3 regions of the Geomicrobium sp. JCM 19055 genome follow, and region 3 is predicted to be linked to each of the others. Evidence: riboswitches for the same ligand, from Rfam matches in the RefSeq annotation. Region 3 holds a riboswitch; each other region holds the start of a gene.

Region 1 (6,008 bases), on a different contig from region 3:
GTTCACTAATATAGCCGTACACGTGAGCGGCTGCTTGAGAAACGACATTATATCCTGTTTCAAGTCGTAAGTTTTGCGTTTGTGAGTGTGGAAATGCAGAGTGTGGTCCAATCTGTCCTCGGTAAAAGGCATGAGCAGGTGACCCGTTAGGAATGTAATCTGGGCCAAGTGTCTCAACCATGGCGATGGTTGCTTCGGATGTTGCCTTCGTTTCAATCTCAATTTCTGAACGACCAACCTTTGAATAGTTGACGAGAAGCTCATGTGCATAGTTGGCCCAACGTACAGACGTTTTAATAAGTGCCAATTCGTTTTCAGACTTTATCATTCTCATCGATTCAATGAATCCGTAGATCGACGTATACTGATTAACGAGAATATCACTTAGCTTCGGTCCCCGATAACCTTTTGGAGAGGAATACCCGTCTCCATCGATGCCAACATGAATGTTAGCCATGCCAATTGAGGTTAAATAGTCTTTTAAAATATTCATAGGATGCTGGATTCCTGGATACTCAGGATAATCGTGAACATGGTCAACATGCGCATAAGCTTCGGCATGTCCTTTCTCCATAAGTGGTACGAAGAGGTGACTATCTCCTTGAGGATCAAAAATGAGTGCAATCGGTCGTTCTGATGGCCTGAAGTGAAATGCTGTTAAATAAAATATATCAATCGATGCGTGTATAATGGCACCATCTATTCCTTCTTTTCTGAATTTTTCTTTGAAGGATTGTTGACGTGCCAAGATCTCTGTCTCTGGTATTTTTAAAACCATGTGATCTCCTCTGATTAAAAATTTTAGCAATTCAGTGTTTAATCTATCCTAACAAACCTTGTACAAAATAATGATACTCTTTACTATGAGGTTGATACGTATTACGTATGGAAAGAAGGATTAAAGATGGAACTTCGTCATTTGCGTTACTTTATCGCTGTCGCTGAAGAGCTGCACTTTGGTAATGCTGCACAACGTTTGAACATTTCACAACCGCCATTAAGTGCGCAAATCAAAGAGCTCGAACAGAACTTAAATGTACAATTATTGGAACGAACGAATCGTTCTGTTGCCTTAACAGAAGCTGGTGAGTATTTGTATGAGCTCTCTGTTCAGATGCTTGCTCGTCTTGAGAAGGAGACTGCAATTTTACAAGAAATTGACCGAGGAGAACGAGGGAAAATAGCGATTGGTTTTGGAGGATCGGTAGTTTTTCAAATTTTGCCACGGGTCTTAACGCTAATAAAAAAAACAATATCCGAAGCTCGAAATTCACGTGTCACAATTAACGACAAAGCAGCAAATTCAAGCGTTATTAACGGGAGACATTGATTTAGCGCTTCTTGTCCCACCTGTAGGTGACGAAGAGTTAAATACGCATCCGTTCTATGAAGAGAAGTTTATCGTCTGCTTACCTAAAAGTCATCCGCTAGCCTCGTCGACTGGACCAATCGCAATGGAAGACGTATCTAATGAGCCGTTAATCATAAGTCCAAGAGAAGCAGGAGAAGGGTACTTTGAAGCGGTGCGTTCTTTATATATCAAATCGAACACTGTCATGAATATCGCACAATATTCAACAGAACAACAAACGATGGTTTCTCTTGTTGCCGCGGAGTTTGGCATTTCGTTTGTACCCGAATCAACATCACATATCCAGCATCATAACGTTGTCTATAAAGAAATTGACATTACTCACTATAAAAAAACTGTTTTAACATGGCATAAACATACGCAAACACCACTCGTTCACGGTGTTGTTGAGTTACTAAAAACATTCAAAGTTTAATTAACTTGGGGATGTTTCGTAACTGTCGTTTCGTGGAAAACAAGTATTAAGAGGTGATTTGAATGAAGAATCGCAAACAAAACGATCCTATTCAATTCCAGAAAAATCGTCCGAAGAAAAACGATGTTGAAGATAACGAGTTTGAAGACCCTGTCCCAGTAGATGAAGTGTATCGTGAAGAGAAAGATCAAAAGGACAAAAAAAGCATCAAAATCATCTTCACGAACCGATCAATAGATTGATAATCTTGAATCGTATGCGGTGTAAGAAAGGCACTGAGTGTGCCTTTCTTTTTTATGCAATCAGTTTGTACACGGCAAACGGTTGTGTTTTAATAAAGTTAGAAAAGTTCAATCTTTCACTGGGGGAGCCAACTGTAGGCTGAGAAAAGCAAAGCTTTGACCCTTAGAACCTGATCTGGTTGAACCCAGCGTAGGGAAGTGAGTTGTTTTTACATAACCCGTTTACGTAAATCCACTTCTTTCTTACGACAAGAAGTGGATTTTTTATTATTTAATAAGGGAGTAATGAAAGATGCAAAAGATTTCAGTAGGGCTTGAATGGTTCATGAACCAGATCACATTCCGTTGATGATCGGAATGGAAAAAGGATGGTTTGCGAACGAAGGCATAGATGTGACGATGATTGAACCAGAAGATCATTTCGATGCGATTGATGAAATTAAAGCAGGTAAGATGGATATTGCAATTACAGAACCGTTACACCTCGTCGAAGACCGTGCAGCTGGCGAACCGGTGCTAGGTTTTGCAAGATTTCTACATACCAATGGCGGTGTGATGTATAACAAAGCAAAAGGGATTAAACGCCCAGTCGATCTAATTGGAAAGAGAATCCAATACCAGGCGCACCAGGGTTAGGTGGGCTTGCGATTGTCAAAACGATGGTTGAACATGACGGTGGAGCGTGTGAGTTGGAACAGTTTAAGCCCGTGAATAACGGCTTTTACCATACGGATGCATTAGTAGAAGATAAGGCCGATGCTGCAACTTTAGTTTTTAGAAATTTTGAAGTGGCAGAAGCGAAGCATCGAGGACTGGATGTTGATTATTTTGCTTTAAAGGACTTTGGAGTTCCTGACTTTTGCCAGCTTATCTTTATTACATCCCCAGAGGTGTTCGAACAACAAAAACATGTGCTCGCGTCATTTATGAAAGTAATTAGAAAGTCAATTGATTATCTTTATGAGAACCCTGATGAAGCGAAAGCAATTTATTATGCATTCACACAAGCTGATGAAAGCGATCCACTTAACCAGTCAATTATGAACGCAACCCTTCCGTGTTTTACGTACGACTTTTCGATGACAGAAGCGTATTATGATGAATTGCAAACGTGGTTGAAGAACTCAGGAAAAATTGCTCAAGTGATTGAGCCTACCAACTATTGGACAAATGAGCTGATTCATACGGTACGTTCAGTTACAACCCGTTAGTCGTTGGCAAAAATTGAGCACAACCCTCAGGGTTGTGCTCAATCGCTTTCATTCACTTTGTAACTTTATTGATCTTCGTCTAGATCATCTAGTGAATCTTCAAGTTCTTGTTCTAGATGCTCATCTTCATCTCGGTCTTCAATTTCAACGTCTTCTGGTAGTACATCTTCAAGTTTGAAGAAAGCTTCATCATAGTCAATGCTCTCTTCAAATTCCAATACGTCTAATCCGATGCGGAACGGGTTGTCTTCATGTTCATTATCCATCTTCACAATTTCGTACGTCTCTTGTTCAATCCAATAATGGCGAACTTCGACGTCATCGCTAAATGTAATGTGGTAACTCATGAACCCGTTGACTTCTTCTTCACCGACTAGTTCTACTTCATAGTCTTCAAGGAATTGCTCAAATTGATTTGCCATTGGATTGACGTCTGCAGGGTCATCTTCAATCTCAAATTGTTCAACGCGGTAAGCAACGTCATCACCTTCTGTGTAGAACAACGTATACTCACTGTCTCCAGCTGTATATTCAGTCGGTTCTCCGTCGACCATCGTTTCATTTCGAGTGCTAACGGTTCCGTCTTCATGACTGTAGGAGTACTCAACGAATTCCCGCTCTTCAGCTTCACCGTCTTCTTCTTCGGGAATGTCTTCATCAACACTAGCGTCAATCCCCATCGTCATAACTGAGTGCATGGAAAAACTTTGACGCTCTTCTTCTGCAGCAATTGCAGCTTCAATAATTTCTTCTGCTGTTTGGTGATGATCTGAACTGTCTTCTGGTTCATCTGCGTCTGCGACTTCTTCATCGCTCTCGGTAATCGGATCGTCTTGCTGCTCGTCGTTAGTTCCTTCGTCTGTCGCACATGCCGCGAGAATCATCGAAACACTCGTCATTCCAACTAGTGGATACATTTTCTTCAAGCTGACCGCTCCCTTTTCTCTTTATCTATTACTCTGTATATGTACCCGGAAATCGCGAAGAGCAATCTAGATTTTGGAAATTATAGATCTTAAAGACCTAAATGTTTCTTCCTTCGTTTTAATAATGCTTGAGAAATGACTGCGAGTACGGGCAGTTCAATGAGCGGACCAATAATGAGTGCAAGAGCAATGAGTGGCTGCTCTGGAAAAGCGGCTAACACAATCGCAAGTGCCACTGGAGAGTTTCTTGCAATGATCGTCAAGTTTAAACTTGCGGTGTCTTCGTAGCGAAAACGAAGAATCCTCCAGCAAGTAAGGAAATAAAAAAAAGTTAATCAAAAAGAACAACAACAGCGGAAGAAGCAGTAACCATAGGACTTCTAGGTTGTCCATTAAATAGGTGCCTTGTGAAGCGAACATCGCCACAATCGCTAAGCAGAGAAAGACGAGCTGAGCAGTGCTAAAGAAAGGTAGGACCTTTGATTGTAAGAAGTTGGTTCTGTTACGAAAGATTAATCGCGTCAATGTAGCGAGAATAAATGGGAGAAACAGGACGAAGAGCACACTTTCAAGGATTGTCGGTAGGTGTACCATTTCCATCGTGCCAGCAAAGATCAATAAGTATAGTGGTAATAAGATGACTTGCAATAGGAGGTTAACGGGCAACACAGATGTAGACAAATGCACGTTACCTTTTGCAATCGACGTGAAAATAAGATACCAGTCTGTACATGGGGTGACGAGTAACAAAATAAATCCTAGCCAAAGGGCAGGGTGATCTGCTAAAAAGAGTGCACCTAACACCCAAGCAAAAATAGGTGTCCATACGAAATTAAGAAACACACTCGACCCTAAAAACCTGCGGTGTTGAAAAGCACTCAGAAATCCTTTAAGCGGAATGGAGAGGAACAGTCCATAGAGCATAGCGATTAAGAGAGGCAAGATGAACAGTTCTGCATGGCGTTCAATCATGACGATTTGACCGAGCAGTAGACCAAGACCGATAGCAAGTATGATGAGAAGTGATTGGTATTTTTCAATAACATTCATAACGAAGACCCGCCTTAAAAATGAATTCTACACTTAGTATAACAAGCTGCCATGAGTCGTAACGACAAGCGAATAGCTGTTATGACGATAAAATAGACAATTTTACATGAAATTAGATAAAATGCCACGTTTTAGTTTCGGGGAATCTAGTAGGGTCCATAGGACACAGAAATTTCCTTTTCCTATGAATTTCGATTCACGAAATATGCGAATGTTAAAAGAGCGACTGAAGAAAAAGTCATAAATATACAGAAATAAAAAAACTGTAGTTGTAGTTAGAAGATAATCAGTGTTTTGGATGTATAAAAACCCCTACGTAATGATGAATATACATGTTACAATCATAAACGGTTGGTAACCATTTTTAGCTCCTCCATACATTTTTTTTGTATGGGGGATTTTTTTATGACATTGAATCGGTTAGTTATTAGTGGTCAAAATAATGTGATTGTGAAGCAAATAATTATGAGAATCGGCCATAACTGTTTTTAATAAGACACTGCAATTGTTAGGTTTTATATGTTAGTATATAATATGGAAATCGGAGGTGGACCTTTCCATATAAGTTCATGATTTACATATGTTTAGTTTCTTCCTTAGGTATACACATATAAGATTAACAGCTGTTCGATGTTTCGGGAGTCGAAGTGATTGCATAGGATGTATTCAGATTTTAAAATAGACTAGATTAACAATTTCTGGATGCAAGGTGCAAGATACACCATTAGTACATAGGATTGTACATTTGTGAATGTCTATGAGTAGGGGGAGTTACGGGGCTAAGCATGTTGT
Region 2 (6,008 bases), on a different contig from region 3:
TTTAATGCTTGGTAAGTGGATTCGCGTCAAATCGCCATTGCTGCAAAGACTTTTCTTGCCAAGTTCGTTAATTGGTGGTTTTTTAGCTCTGTTCTTAGGACCAGAGGTATTAGGGAGATTTTTCTCTTCAGAAGGTTCAACTTCTTACGGGTTATTTACGGAAGATATGATGGACGTTTGGTCTCAGCTTCCGGGTTTGTTAATTAATGTCGTATTTGCAACGTTATTCATAGGCTTCGTACTTCCAAAACTATCTGAAATTTGGAGAGTCGGTGGACCACAAATTTCACTTGGTTATGTGATGACGTGGGCGCAATATGCAGTGGGTATGTTGCTTGCGATGACAATTCTTGTACCGGTGTTTGGTATGAGTCCTGCAGCAGGTGCTTTGATTGAAATTAGTTTTGTCGGAGGACACGGTACGGCTGCTGGTTTACAAGATAGTTTCATCTCCTTAGGGTTTGAAGAAGGGTATGATTTAGCATTAGGTCTTGCGACTGTTGGTCTCTTAAGTGGTGTAATCATCGGGATTATCATGCTTAATATTGCTGCTCGTCGCGGGAAATTGTCAACGCTATCACACCCAGATGAACTGTCGTTTGAACAGCAATCTGGAATCATTGATGAAGAAAACCGTCAATCTTCTGGAAAGCAGACGACTTCAAGTGTTTCAATTGAGCCATTGGCTTTTCACTTAGGTCTCGTTGCAATTGCAATTTTCATCGGTTATTGGCTTTTGGAAGGGCTTCTTTGGGTTGAGCAAGTCACTTGGTACGCAGCGTCTGGTATTGAACTGATTGCCCACGTTCCATTGTTCCCATTTGCCATGATCGGCGGTATTATTTTGCAATTGTTCATGTCTCGTTTTGATAAACGGTCGATGGTTGATCGTGAGACTGTGTTGCGAATTCAAAACACAGCACTCGACTTCTTAATCATTAGTGCATTAGCGACACTTAGCTTGTCTGTGATTGGGGCAAACATTTGGGAGTTCATCATTCTAGCGGTTGCTGGTATCTTGATTAACGTCGTCTTGTTCTTGTATCTTGCTCCTAAGATGATTCCAAACCATTGGTTTGAGCGTGGTATTGGTGATTATGGACAATCGATGGGGGTTGCGGCGACTGGAATTATGCTTATGAAAATCGTCGACCCGAAACAAGAAACACCAGCAATGAAAGCGTTTGGGTATAAACAGGTCTTCTTTGAACCGATGGTCGGTGGAGGTCTCGTAACGGCAGCGGCTATGCCGTTTATTATCCAGTTCGGATTAATGCCGGCGCTTATTGGTGTAACTGTCTTAATGATTCTATTTTGGATACTAGGTGTATTCTATTTTGGAAAACAAAAATCAGCGTAGGGGTGATTCCCTTGCTGATTTTTTGTCGTTATGTCGAGGTGATCAGTTGCCAAAATTGTCGTGCGGCGACAGAGCGATGTGAGTCTTTCAATTTAATAATGGCAGGTTCCATAACATCATCAAAACCCTTAATCGGTCTAAGTGTAATGGAGTCATGTGTTGTTGATAGGGAGTCGATTGGAATAACAGAGACACCCACCTTTTGGCTTACTAGCTGGATGACCATTTGAATATCTTTGCATTCAATAATAACGTTTGGTTCTACTTGCTCGTTTTGAAAAGAACTCTTAATATTTTCTGTTAATGATAAGCCTTCAAGTGGTGCTAACAATACGAAGGGAGTCCTGGCTAGCTGTGTAAACGTTACGTCATAGTCAGGGAACTGACTAATCCAAGCTTTCGGAATAACAGCGCGACAAGATTGTAAATTTAGAAGTTTGTGGTCGTAACGGGTGTAGTCGAACGGGCGCAAGAGAAATGCAACATCAATCTCTTTTTGTTCAAGTAGTGTTAACAAATCTTCAGAGTTTCCATTATGAATATGGATTTTCACATTTGGGTAGTGTTGGCGATGTTGTTTAATGTAATCTAATAAAAGATTTGAACAAGACGAAGAAACCCCGATGTGTACAGAGCCGGCATCTCCGTTCTCAATTTCGGTAATTCGTTGCTTCATGTCGTCCATTTCATTAAGGAGTTGACATGCATAGTTGTACAAAAGAGTACCAGTCTCAGTCACTTGCCATTTTTGTCGGTAGCGATGAATGAGTGTCGAACCTAGTTCATCTTCGAGTTTTTTTTAGAAGTTGGCTTAGTGGAGGCTGAGCCATGTGAAGAGCATCGGCTGCTTTAGAAATGCTTCCTTGGTTAACGATTTCCTTAAAATAATAGAGTTGGCGAATGTCCATGTGAGTGTCCTTTCTTAAAGTTGAGAATTACCAACATATGTTTTTAGATATGATTTATTAATTTTATATATATTATTCATATGACTACTTCTATGATAGGTTAAATGTAGGTGATCGACAACATGACCATGAAGGTGAGTAGTTGAAATGAGTATGAATCAAGCGAAGCAATTAAGCTTATATGTTGTTGGATTGTTTTCGTTATCGTTAGGTGTTAGTTTTTCCATTCAGGCGAATTTAGGTGTCTCACCGGTATCATCATTACCGTATGCGCTAACATTATCGTCTGAAGCAACGATTGCAATAACAACGATTATAGTGAATGTTATTTTTATTTTCATTCAGATGCTGTTATATAGAAAATCGAAGTTAAGAGACTATTTGAAGCAAATCCCGATTGTGCTTTTGTTCGGGTTTTTTTATGTATTTTACGTTGGAATTGTTACAACTGTTTACAACGCCAGTGGGTTTGTTGGCAAGAACGAGTTATTTGGTCGTTAGCTTAGTTCTCGTTGCAATCGGATTGCTGCTCTACTTCACAGCGAACTTGCCTCTTATGCCATACGATGCACTGACGTATGTGATTGGTAAACGATTTGGATTGCAATTGAGCAGAGCAAAAATCTTGACCGATAGTGTAAATGTAGTTATTGCGGGAGCAATTTGTCTCATGTTTACAAGATCGTTAGGGGCGATTGGTTTTGGAACATTTATCTCCGTATATTTTATCGGTAAAATTCTCGGCTGGTTGATTAAACTTTATCAAAAACCTCTAAAGGCTTGGTATGTCTAGGATGATTTCTTCCTCAATTTTAATGCACTAGAAACTTTTTCCTTTTCCGAAACGTAGGGAATAACGATGGAAGGGGAATCAGTGATGAGTGAAACTTCTACTGAAAAGCGTGAGGAAGTAGCAAAGATCCCGTCTTGGCGTGTAATTGTTGGCTTTAGCTTACAAGCGTTTGCGTGGTGATGGCCTTTATCATGATCGATCCTTTGTTTGAAGAATATGAAATCTTTTTCTATCTGTTTATACAATTCGCGTTTGTAATTCCGGTATGGTTTTTAGGAACTGGTGTGCGAAACGGATTTCGTAATCTTAAACAACGATTGTGGTATCATACTCGGATTTTCTTTTATTTTGCTCTATTTATACCGTTTTCTATGGGTGGGTTCATGTGGCTATTTGATTCTCAAGAGAATGCCTTAAGTCACGGTGATGAGCTTTATATGATGTTGTACGCGAATGACTCATTCATGTGGCTGATCGTTATTCTGTTTATCGTTTTTATTCTTTCAGTGGCGCCACTTCTGTCTGGTGAAGGTATAAAACAAAAACGTGTGCTTATTCCCTTCTTTACGAGCTTACTGATGTTGCCTCTGTTGATTTTTATATCGTGGGATCATGTTCGCGTGATTGATCATGATGGCGTGTCGATCGTATCATTCGGGGAACGGCAAGAAGCAACTTGAAGAAGTGGATCATGTCGTTGTTGAACCTTTTATCCGGAGAAATCCAGGTACGACGAATGTGCCCCCTTCGAGAACAGCATTATTTGCCATCCATGTTGTGGAGCAATCAGGAGACGTGTACACGTTTGATAACTTTGGCTTTAACAATGATAAGATGAGTCAAGCCTTAGAAGTTAGGAGCCACGTTGTAGGTAAGGGAGTTCCGTTCTTCATTCAACAACCAACGGAAGATCAATGGAGCTTTATGGTCATTGAATTGGAAAACGAAGACGTTGATGAAGAGATGTTCCAGCAACTATTCACACCTTATCCACAATAATCAATAAGAAGTTGCACCTCTTCGGATAAATTCTGATTTGACTTATTATTCAATCCATTCTATACTTATGCCAGAATTAAATAACCTTAACTAGGGGAGCCCAATGAGCTGGGCTGAGAGGGAAGCGCAATGAAGCTTCTTGACTCTTTGGACCTGATCTGGATCATGCCAGCGTAGGGAAGTTATCTATGAGTCATTACTTCTTGTATGGATAAACCAGGTCGATTTATTGCGGCCTGGTTTTTTTGTATGCTCTTGATCTCGTCCTTTAGGAATTAGTTTGAAGGAGAGGCTTAAATGACAAAAAGTGTGCAGCAAGAAAACATTGAAATGTTGTCTAGTTTTGAAGGAAGTAAGAAGGTGTATATTCAAGGTTCCCGTCCTGACATTCAAGTGCCGATGAGACAAATTTCGTTAAGTCCAACCATTCATGAAGACGGCAGGGAAACGCACAATGAACCCCTCCTCGTCTACGATACGAGTGGACCATATACGGACGAAAACGCTCATATTCAGTTAACAGAAGGGCTGCCAGCTATACGGGAAAATTGGATCGTAGAAAGAAAGGATACACAAGAGTATGAGGGACGCCAAGTAAAGCCTGAAGACAATGGCGTTCGTAGTGAATCATCGACGCATGATCAACAACAAGTAGAGTTCCGACGTACCGTTCGTAAAGCACTACCAGGTCAATGTGTGACCCAACTTCATTATGCCAAAAAAAGGCATTATCACGCCTGAGATGGAGTTCATTGCCATTCGTGAACAGATGGAACCGGAGTTTGTTCGTGAAGAAGTTGCCAAGGGGCGGGCGATTATCCCGTTGAACATTAATCATGTGGAAAGTGAGCCGATGATTATTGGTCGTAACTTTCACGTCAAAATCAATGCGAACATTGGTAACTCTGCAGTTTCGTCTTCAATTGAACATGAAGTAGAGAAGATGACGTGGGCAACCCGTTTTGGTGCAGATAACATTATGGACCTTTCAACCGGAAAGAACATTCATCGAACGCGGGAGTGGATTATTCGTAACTCCGTTGTTCCAGTTGGGACGGTTCCGATTTATCAGGCACTTGAGAAAGTAAACGGTGTCGCTCAAGATCTGACTTGGGACGTTTATCGGGATACGCTCATTGAGCAAGCGGAGCAAGGGGTTGATTATTTTACGATTCATGCGGGCGTTTTATTGCGGTATGTTCCGTTAACGGCGAATCGATTAACGGGCATTGTTTCTAGAGGTGGATCGATTATGGCGCAATGGTGCCTTGCTCATCATGAGGAAAGTTTCTTGTATACGCATTTTGATGAGATTTGTGAGATATTACGTGCCTACGACATTTGTATTTCCCTTGGTGATGGCTTGCGTCCAGGATCGATTGCAGATGCGAATGACGAAGCTCAGTTCGCTGAACTTGATACGTTAGGTGAATTAACGAAGCGAGCGTGGCAATACGATGTACAAGTGATGGTTGAAGGACCTGGTCACGTGCCGATGCATCTGATTAAAGAAAATATGGATAAGCAGTTAGAAGTGTGTGACGAAGCCCCATTCTACACGTTAGGTCCGTTAACGACAGATGTTGCCCCAGGTTACGACCACATTACGTCTGCGATCGGTGCAGCGATGATTGGATGGTATGGTACAGCGATGCTTTGCTATGTGACCCCTAAAGAGCATTTAGGGCTACCTAATCGTGACGACGTTCGAGAAGGTGTGATTACGTATAAAATTGCCGCACATGCCGCAGACCTTGCTAAAGGTCATCCGGGAGCTAGAAAACGAGACGATGCCTTATCGAGAGCGCGGTTTGAATTTCGCTGGCGCGATCAATTCCACCTTTCGTTAGATCCAGATCGGGCGATGGCGTATCATGATGAAACGTTGCCAGCTGAAGGAGCAAAGACAGCTCACTTTTGTTCAATGTGCGGTCCGAAATTTTGCAGT
Region 3 (6,008 bases):
AAATTCTGAGCTTCTTTAGGACGAATATGAACGCCAGATGACGCACATAGCCACTGGATGTGTCGCTTCATTTGGCTTGTGCGTAATGTTGGGTACGTTCGTTCACCACTACACGTTTTACATGAAGGTTGTTTCAACGAGTGGACTTGAATATACCCCGCATCACTCTCCCATAAATCAAATTTGTACATGGATGGTTGAGCTTTGTCACCAGTTAGGATCTTCAAAGTGCTTGTTACTTGCTGGGCGGTAACCATTTGCACAGTCGTCCCGAGCACTCCGTGAGTGTCGCAATCTTCATCGTCTGTTAGAAAGGACTCAAGACAGCGAAAGCAAGGTCCGGACTGATTCGGAATAAATGGTAAGCTCAGACCATAACTTCCGGACAATCCACCATACACCCAGGGAATCCCCCATTTATAAGCGGCATCGTTAATGAGTAATCGTGTTTCAAAGTTATCAGTGCCGTCAATGATGACATCGACACCTTGCAGTAACTGTTGAATATTCTCGTTGTGAAGTGATTGAAAACACCCCGTGACCTTAACTTCGGAATTGACTTCTTGCAGTCGTTTTGTTGCTGCTTTAACTTTTGCTCGATGCGTTTTGGCATCAAGTTCAGTATAGAGGAGCTGTCGTTGTAAGTTATGCTCTTCTACGAAGTCCCCATCAACGAGGGTGAGCTCTCCGATTCCAGCACGAGCAAGCATTTCTGCGCTCATTGAACCGAGGGCACCAACACCCACAATGAGAACATGGCTTTCTCTAAGCCGCTTTTGTCCGAGTTGCCCGATCCCGTGGAATCGCTCTTGTTTCACATATTTGTTCATGAGTTTGCCCAGTTCTCCTGAGGACTACTTGCGGTTGCTACGTTACTTTTGGGGATTCTCCCTGCTTCATAACCTTCTCTACCCGCAAGGATGGCTAACCGCATCGCATTCGCCATTTTTACAGGATCAGTTGCTTTTGCCACAGCGCTGTTTAGGAGGATTCCGTCTGCGCCGTATTGCATCGCTTCACAAGCGTCGTGCGGAGCGCCAATGCCGGCGTCAACGATGACCGGTACTTTGGATTGTTCAATGATAAGTTGAAGGTTATACGGATTAACAATGCCAAGACCACTTCCAATTGGTGAAGCGCCAGGCATAATCGCGTGCGCTCCAAGTGCTTCTGCTTCCTTTGCGAGCATCGGGTCATCAGAGAGATAAGGGAGCACAGTAAACCCTTCATTTAAAAGAATTTCTGTAGCTTTTAATGTCTCAACAGGGTTAGGGAGTAATGTTGGTGGATCTCCAATTACTTCGACTTTGATCATGTCGCAAATTCCTGATGAACGTGCAAGGCGAGCAAGCCGAACGGCTTCGTCGGCAGTTTTTGCACCTGCCGTATTCGGTAATAATGTGAATTCCTCGCGAGACAAGTGTTCAATCGGATCCGGACCGATATTGTCTAGGTCAATGCGACTTAAAGCGAACGTGAGGACATTGGTTTTTGAAGCAATCACTGCTTCTCGTTGTGTTTGTGCGTCTTCGTATTTTCCTGTGCCTAGTAATAATCGAGATTCAAATGAGTAGTTTCCAATGTGTAACATCTTGTTATCCTCCTCCTACAAATCGAACAATTTCAATTTTGTCGCCAGATTCTAATTGAATTTGGCCTTGTTGGTCGGCGGTAAGTGCTACGCCGTTGTGTTCAATCATGACGTTCGTCGTTAGCAAATTAAAATGACTACGCAATTCTTGAATACTTGATATTGAATCAGGTAAATTATGATTTTTCTGATTGATGATGATGTTCAATGTGCTCACCTGCCTTTATTGAAGTGAACGCATCATTTACTTCATTGCCTAATAAGCGTTCTGTGACACATTTTCCAGTGATTGGACCGAGTAAGATGCCATTACGGTTATGTCCACCTACTAACCACACGCTGTGAAGTGTCGGGTGGGGCGATATGAAAGGGGAATCTACCGTGCTTTTCGGGCGTATTCCAGACCACATTGCTGTGATCTCGCTATCTCTAAGATCAGGTAAAAAAGCTTGGGTGTTCGTGAGTAATTCCAAGACACCATTTACGGAAATCGTCGTATCTTCACTATGCGTTGACGTTGCACCGAGTAGCCATTCACCATCTTGTTTTGGCACAGCGTACCAGCCATTGTAAAAGATCGTTTGTTGACTTAACTGTCGTCGAGGTCGTACTTTGATGATTTCTCCTTTAACGGGCGTTACAGGCCAAGGGGTATTTGCAATTGATTCGTGGCCTGTTGCAATCACGATCTGTTCGCCATAAAGTGTATCGGTACGTGTCGTCACACGGTTTGACGAGACGGAAGTAGCTGTCGTATAAGGGAATACGTCTACACCTAATTCATATAATGAGTGTTCAAAGGCTCGTGCGACCTGTTTCGGCTGAACGTGAACTTCATTTGGGAAATACAAACCTGCACAAGCTTCTTTAGTGACGGCAGGTGCAAGAATTTGCAGAGACTGTCGGTCTAGCAATTCAGCACGATCACCATGTTGCACTTGCCAAGGTTGAATATCAGACAATTGTTTGTGCTCAGAATGCGTGAACGCAAGTTTAATGGCACCAGAAGAAGTCCAATCAAGAGAGGTCGTCTGATATTCTAGAAGCTCATTGGTAAGTGTCTTATAAAGTGCGATGCTTTCTTTAGCCAAATGATAGAGCGGATTCGGCGAACGAAATTCAGCTTGAATACCGAGCATGCCTGCTGCCTTCGACGTTGTTCCGCTGCCTGGGGTGGAGCGATCTAGAACTGCGACGCGTAAACCAGCCTTGGCACTATAAAATGCTGTGCAAAGACCGACAATCCCAGCTCCAATAATGATGACGTCATACGATCGTTGGTTCATTATTGATCACCTTTCGTAAATTGACGTGCAGTTGTTTTTGGAGAATTTGATTGCCAGATTGCAGACATGACTGCAACCCCATGTGCACCTGCTTCAAGGCATTGAGTGGCGTTATGAGTCGTCACGCCTCCAATCGCGTAAACGGGCACCAATCCATTGGATGCAATGTTTTGTAAAAAATCTAGCCCTCGTCCAGGTGTGTCTTGTTTGCTAGGTGTATCAAAAATATGCCCTGCGTATACATAATCAGCCCCTTGATCTTCGCAGTATTGCGCGGCATCTAAATCATGGACTGAAGCACCAATTGTCATGGTTGGGTGTGCTTTTTTTAAATCATGTAACTGGTCAAGCTGTGTTTCTTTAAGATGTATGCCACCTAACCCCCAAGCGATTGCCGCTTCTGTATGGTAGTTTAAGATCAGTTGTTGCTTCGTAAATCCAAGACGTAATAAGTGTTCAATTTGTTGGCGTAACCGTTGTAGTGATGCATGTTGATTGCGAACGTGAAGAAGTTCAACTTCTTTCGCGCATTGTTTGAGCGTACGTACTTGAATATGGAAGGGGATTTGTTCATCTGTAATCAGATGCCATTTCATGGTGATTTTCAACTCCTCAATACAAAAAAAGCCGCCCTTTGAGAAAAGGACGGCAGAATTGTCTTGTTGCGAACTCAAACAAAACACTGCATCATCTACTTTCCTCCGCTGGTATAAACCAGATCAGGTTCAAGAGTTTGAGTCTTCACTCATCTCAGCCCATAACATAAGGGCACCCCTAGTAGTTTTTTGTATAGTTATTGTATTGTCATCATAGCAATGCGTTTTGACCTCGTCAAGAACGTAAAAAACGAGAGCCACTCGGCTCTCGTTTCATTTACTCTATGGGTGCGTCTTGTTCACGCACTAAGACAATTTTCCCTGTCGTACGTTCCGTAGCACTGTCAAGATGCGCGTTCTTAGCACCATCAACTGTCATCGGATACGTGTGCGAGAGAACCGGATAGACGTCTTTTTTCGTTACGAATTCATGAAGACGTTTCATCTTATTCGGAGTCGGATTCATAAAGATATTATGAACTTGAATTAGTTTCTCTGTTTCAATTTTCTTCACGTCATCGTTTTGGCTACCGCCACCTGCGATGCTTACAGCAATACCGCCATTTTTCACATGGGAAATCGCTTTGTGATAAGGAGCACCACCAACCGCATCGAACAATACATCGAATTCTCCTTGAATGACTTCATTTTCATCATAGGCAACGACTTCATCTGCACCACGAGCGCTCGCAAATTCACGATTCTTAAAGCTTGATGTCGTTGTGACGTGTGCGCCGAGCGCTTTAGCCATTTGAATGGCGACGGTACCAACACCGCCACTTCCTCCTAAGATCAACACGCGTTGTCCAGCTTGAACGTTGGCAACATCAATTAACCCTTCCACACTCGTTAAGCCAACGAGTGGTAGAGAAGCTGCTTGTTCAAAAGAAAGTTCTTCTGGCTTTGGTTGTACGAGTGAAGAATCGACAACGATTTCTTCCGCATACGTCCCGTACTCAGTGAGCTCTGGACGGAAGTAAACCGCATCTCCTTCTGAAAATGTATCAACAGAAGCTCCAATTTCCGTAATAACTCCAGCGCCATCCCAACCGAGAATAAGTGGTGGTTGGAAATTCAACGCGTCTTTCAAGTAACCTTCACGTAATTTATAATCGATCGGGTTCACGCCACTTGCTCGTAGCGAGATGCGCACATCATTTGCGCCTATTGTAACGTCAGGTAGATCAACGACGGTAAGTTCACGTTCATCTCCGTAATGATTAATTCCAATGCCTTTCATGTGTAAAACCTCCTGTCCAACCTGCATTCCCGCTCATCTTGGTATTTACACGTCAATCATGAATTTCAGAAAAGATAATTATAAAGGGTATCTGCCGAGGAGGATAAGTAACTAATGCGAACTTTTATTACTTTTTATGGCACCGACAATGATTACAATAGTAGAGACAATTGAAAATACAATCCATACAGTTAGACCAGCCATTCCTATTCCTAAAGTGTCAGCACTACCCGCTGATAAAATGAAGATGAAGAAAATAGCTGTACCTACAACCATTAAGGAGATCCCGGAAATAATGAGTGTATAAGCATTATTTGTGATAAATAGTAGTGAAAAAAACAACGAGGGCTAAAATTAAAGAACTGATATAGATGAATTCACTCAAACTATTTGACAATCTTAACACCTCCGAAATTAAATCAAAAACAGCTACAGAATATTAATTTAAGTTTCGTTTATAGAGGTCGTAAAGAAGATAGTAGCTGTTAATTTATTTGGATGTATTTTGTTAGGAAGTTTTAATTCTAAGGGATTAGCAAATAATGAAGGGGCAATTTTTATAAGGGACATTTAGCGAACAAGTAAAAAAAACAGTTAGTCTTTAATAATCAACTTTCCATCAATATAACCATCTAAATGTTTTGAGGAAATCGATTGGAAACATACAAACTCTGGCCTTTCATAGACTGGATAATCACTATAACGTTGAATGGGGATCCTGCCATCCCAATACAACTCCAGTAGAGTTTCTAGAGGAAGTAGGCCGGCAGTGAAATCACCTTTTTTACCTTCGCCTAATTCAATAGAGATTGCTTCTTCATAATAATCTACAATTTGTTGGGCAGTATCTATGTTAAATACATAAACTTGATAGTCTTTAGCAGGGAACCTTAAATAGTGGGAAAATTGATGTGAAAACTGCTCTACTCTGAAAGATTTTTCAAAGTCTAACCGATAATCGGCTCCTCCTTTTTTTACTTCGTTAATAAGTGTTGGGTATAGAGAAGCGTACCCTTTCCCGTGCCAGATCGAAGCATTTTCTGAATTTAATCCGTTCTTTAATGCATGATGAATTTTCTTAGGCGTGGAGTCTCTGTCAGTATAAACATGATACAAATACATACTATTCCTCCTCGATTAAGAATGAACTAGTTCTCCTTTACACAATACCCCGGTTTGCTAATTATTAATGCGGTTATTCGATATGTCATCTATAAGGTTGATGGTAAAATAACCGGGGTATATGTTGAAAAAGGAATTAGTTTATTGAACTAAGGTGGGAATTATATGACTGT

The links. Region 3 has a riboswitch for thiamine pyrophosphate ahead of JCM19055_RS16895 (thiamine phosphate synthase). Riboswitches for the same ligand answer to the same signal wherever they lie in the genome.
Region 1: another riboswitch for thiamine pyrophosphate. It lies ahead of JCM19055_RS07965 (ABC transporter substrate-binding protein); the one in region 3 lies ahead of JCM19055_RS16895 (thiamine phosphate synthase).
Region 2: another riboswitch for thiamine pyrophosphate. It lies ahead of thiC (phosphomethylpyrimidine synthase ThiC); the one in region 3 lies ahead of JCM19055_RS16895 (thiamine phosphate synthase).

The regions. Positions count from the first base shown of each region.
Region 1 covers NZ_BAXL01000007.1:110,159-116,166, forward strand. The annotation lists gene JCM19055_RS07950 (Xaa-Pro peptidase family protein) at 1-778, opposite strand, end outside; gene JCM19055_RS23265 (LysR family transcriptional regulator) at 905-1,330, shown strand; gene JCM19055_RS23270 (LysR family substrate-binding domain-containing protein) at 1,275-1,787, shown strand; gene JCM19055_RS07960 (hypothetical protein) at 1,850-2,029, shown strand; TPP riboswitch at 2,141-2,243, shown strand; partial or broken gene JCM19055_RS07965 (ABC transporter substrate-binding protein) at 2,322-3,240, shown strand; gene JCM19055_RS07970 (hypothetical protein) at 3,306-4,166, opposite strand; partial or broken gene JCM19055_RS07975 (arsenic resistance protein) at 4,256-5,216, opposite strand.
Region 2 covers NZ_BAXL01000025.1:57,018-63,025, reverse strand. The annotation lists gene JCM19055_RS19235 (sodium/glutamate symporter) at 1-1,360, shown strand, start outside; gene JCM19055_RS19230 (LysR family transcriptional regulator substrate-binding protein) at 1,389-2,036, opposite strand; gene JCM19055_RS30420 (LysR family transcriptional regulator) at 2,143-2,268, opposite strand; partial or broken gene JCM19055_RS19225 (YitT family protein) at 2,422-3,061, shown strand; gene JCM19055_RS19220 (hypothetical protein) at 3,253-3,741, shown strand; gene JCM19055_RS19215 (hypothetical protein) at 3,695-4,060, shown strand; TPP riboswitch at 4,143-4,257, shown strand; partial or broken gene thiC (phosphomethylpyrimidine synthase ThiC) at 4,358-6,008, shown strand, end outside.
Region 3 covers NZ_BAXL01000020.1:26,792-32,799, forward strand. The annotation lists gene JCM19055_RS16875 (ThiF family adenylyltransferase) at 1-830, opposite strand, end outside; gene JCM19055_RS16880 (thiazole synthase) at 827-1,591, opposite strand; gene thiS (sulfur carrier protein ThiS) at 1,596-1,799, opposite strand; gene thiO (glycine oxidase ThiO) at 1,768-2,877, opposite strand; gene JCM19055_RS16895 (thiamine phosphate synthase) at 2,877-3,473, opposite strand; TPP riboswitch at 3,557-3,663, opposite strand; gene JCM19055_RS16900 (NADP-dependent oxidoreductase) at 3,751-4,713, opposite strand; gene JCM19055_RS30185 (hypothetical protein) at 4,850-5,020, shown strand; gene JCM19055_RS16905 (hypothetical protein) at 5,308-5,835, opposite strand.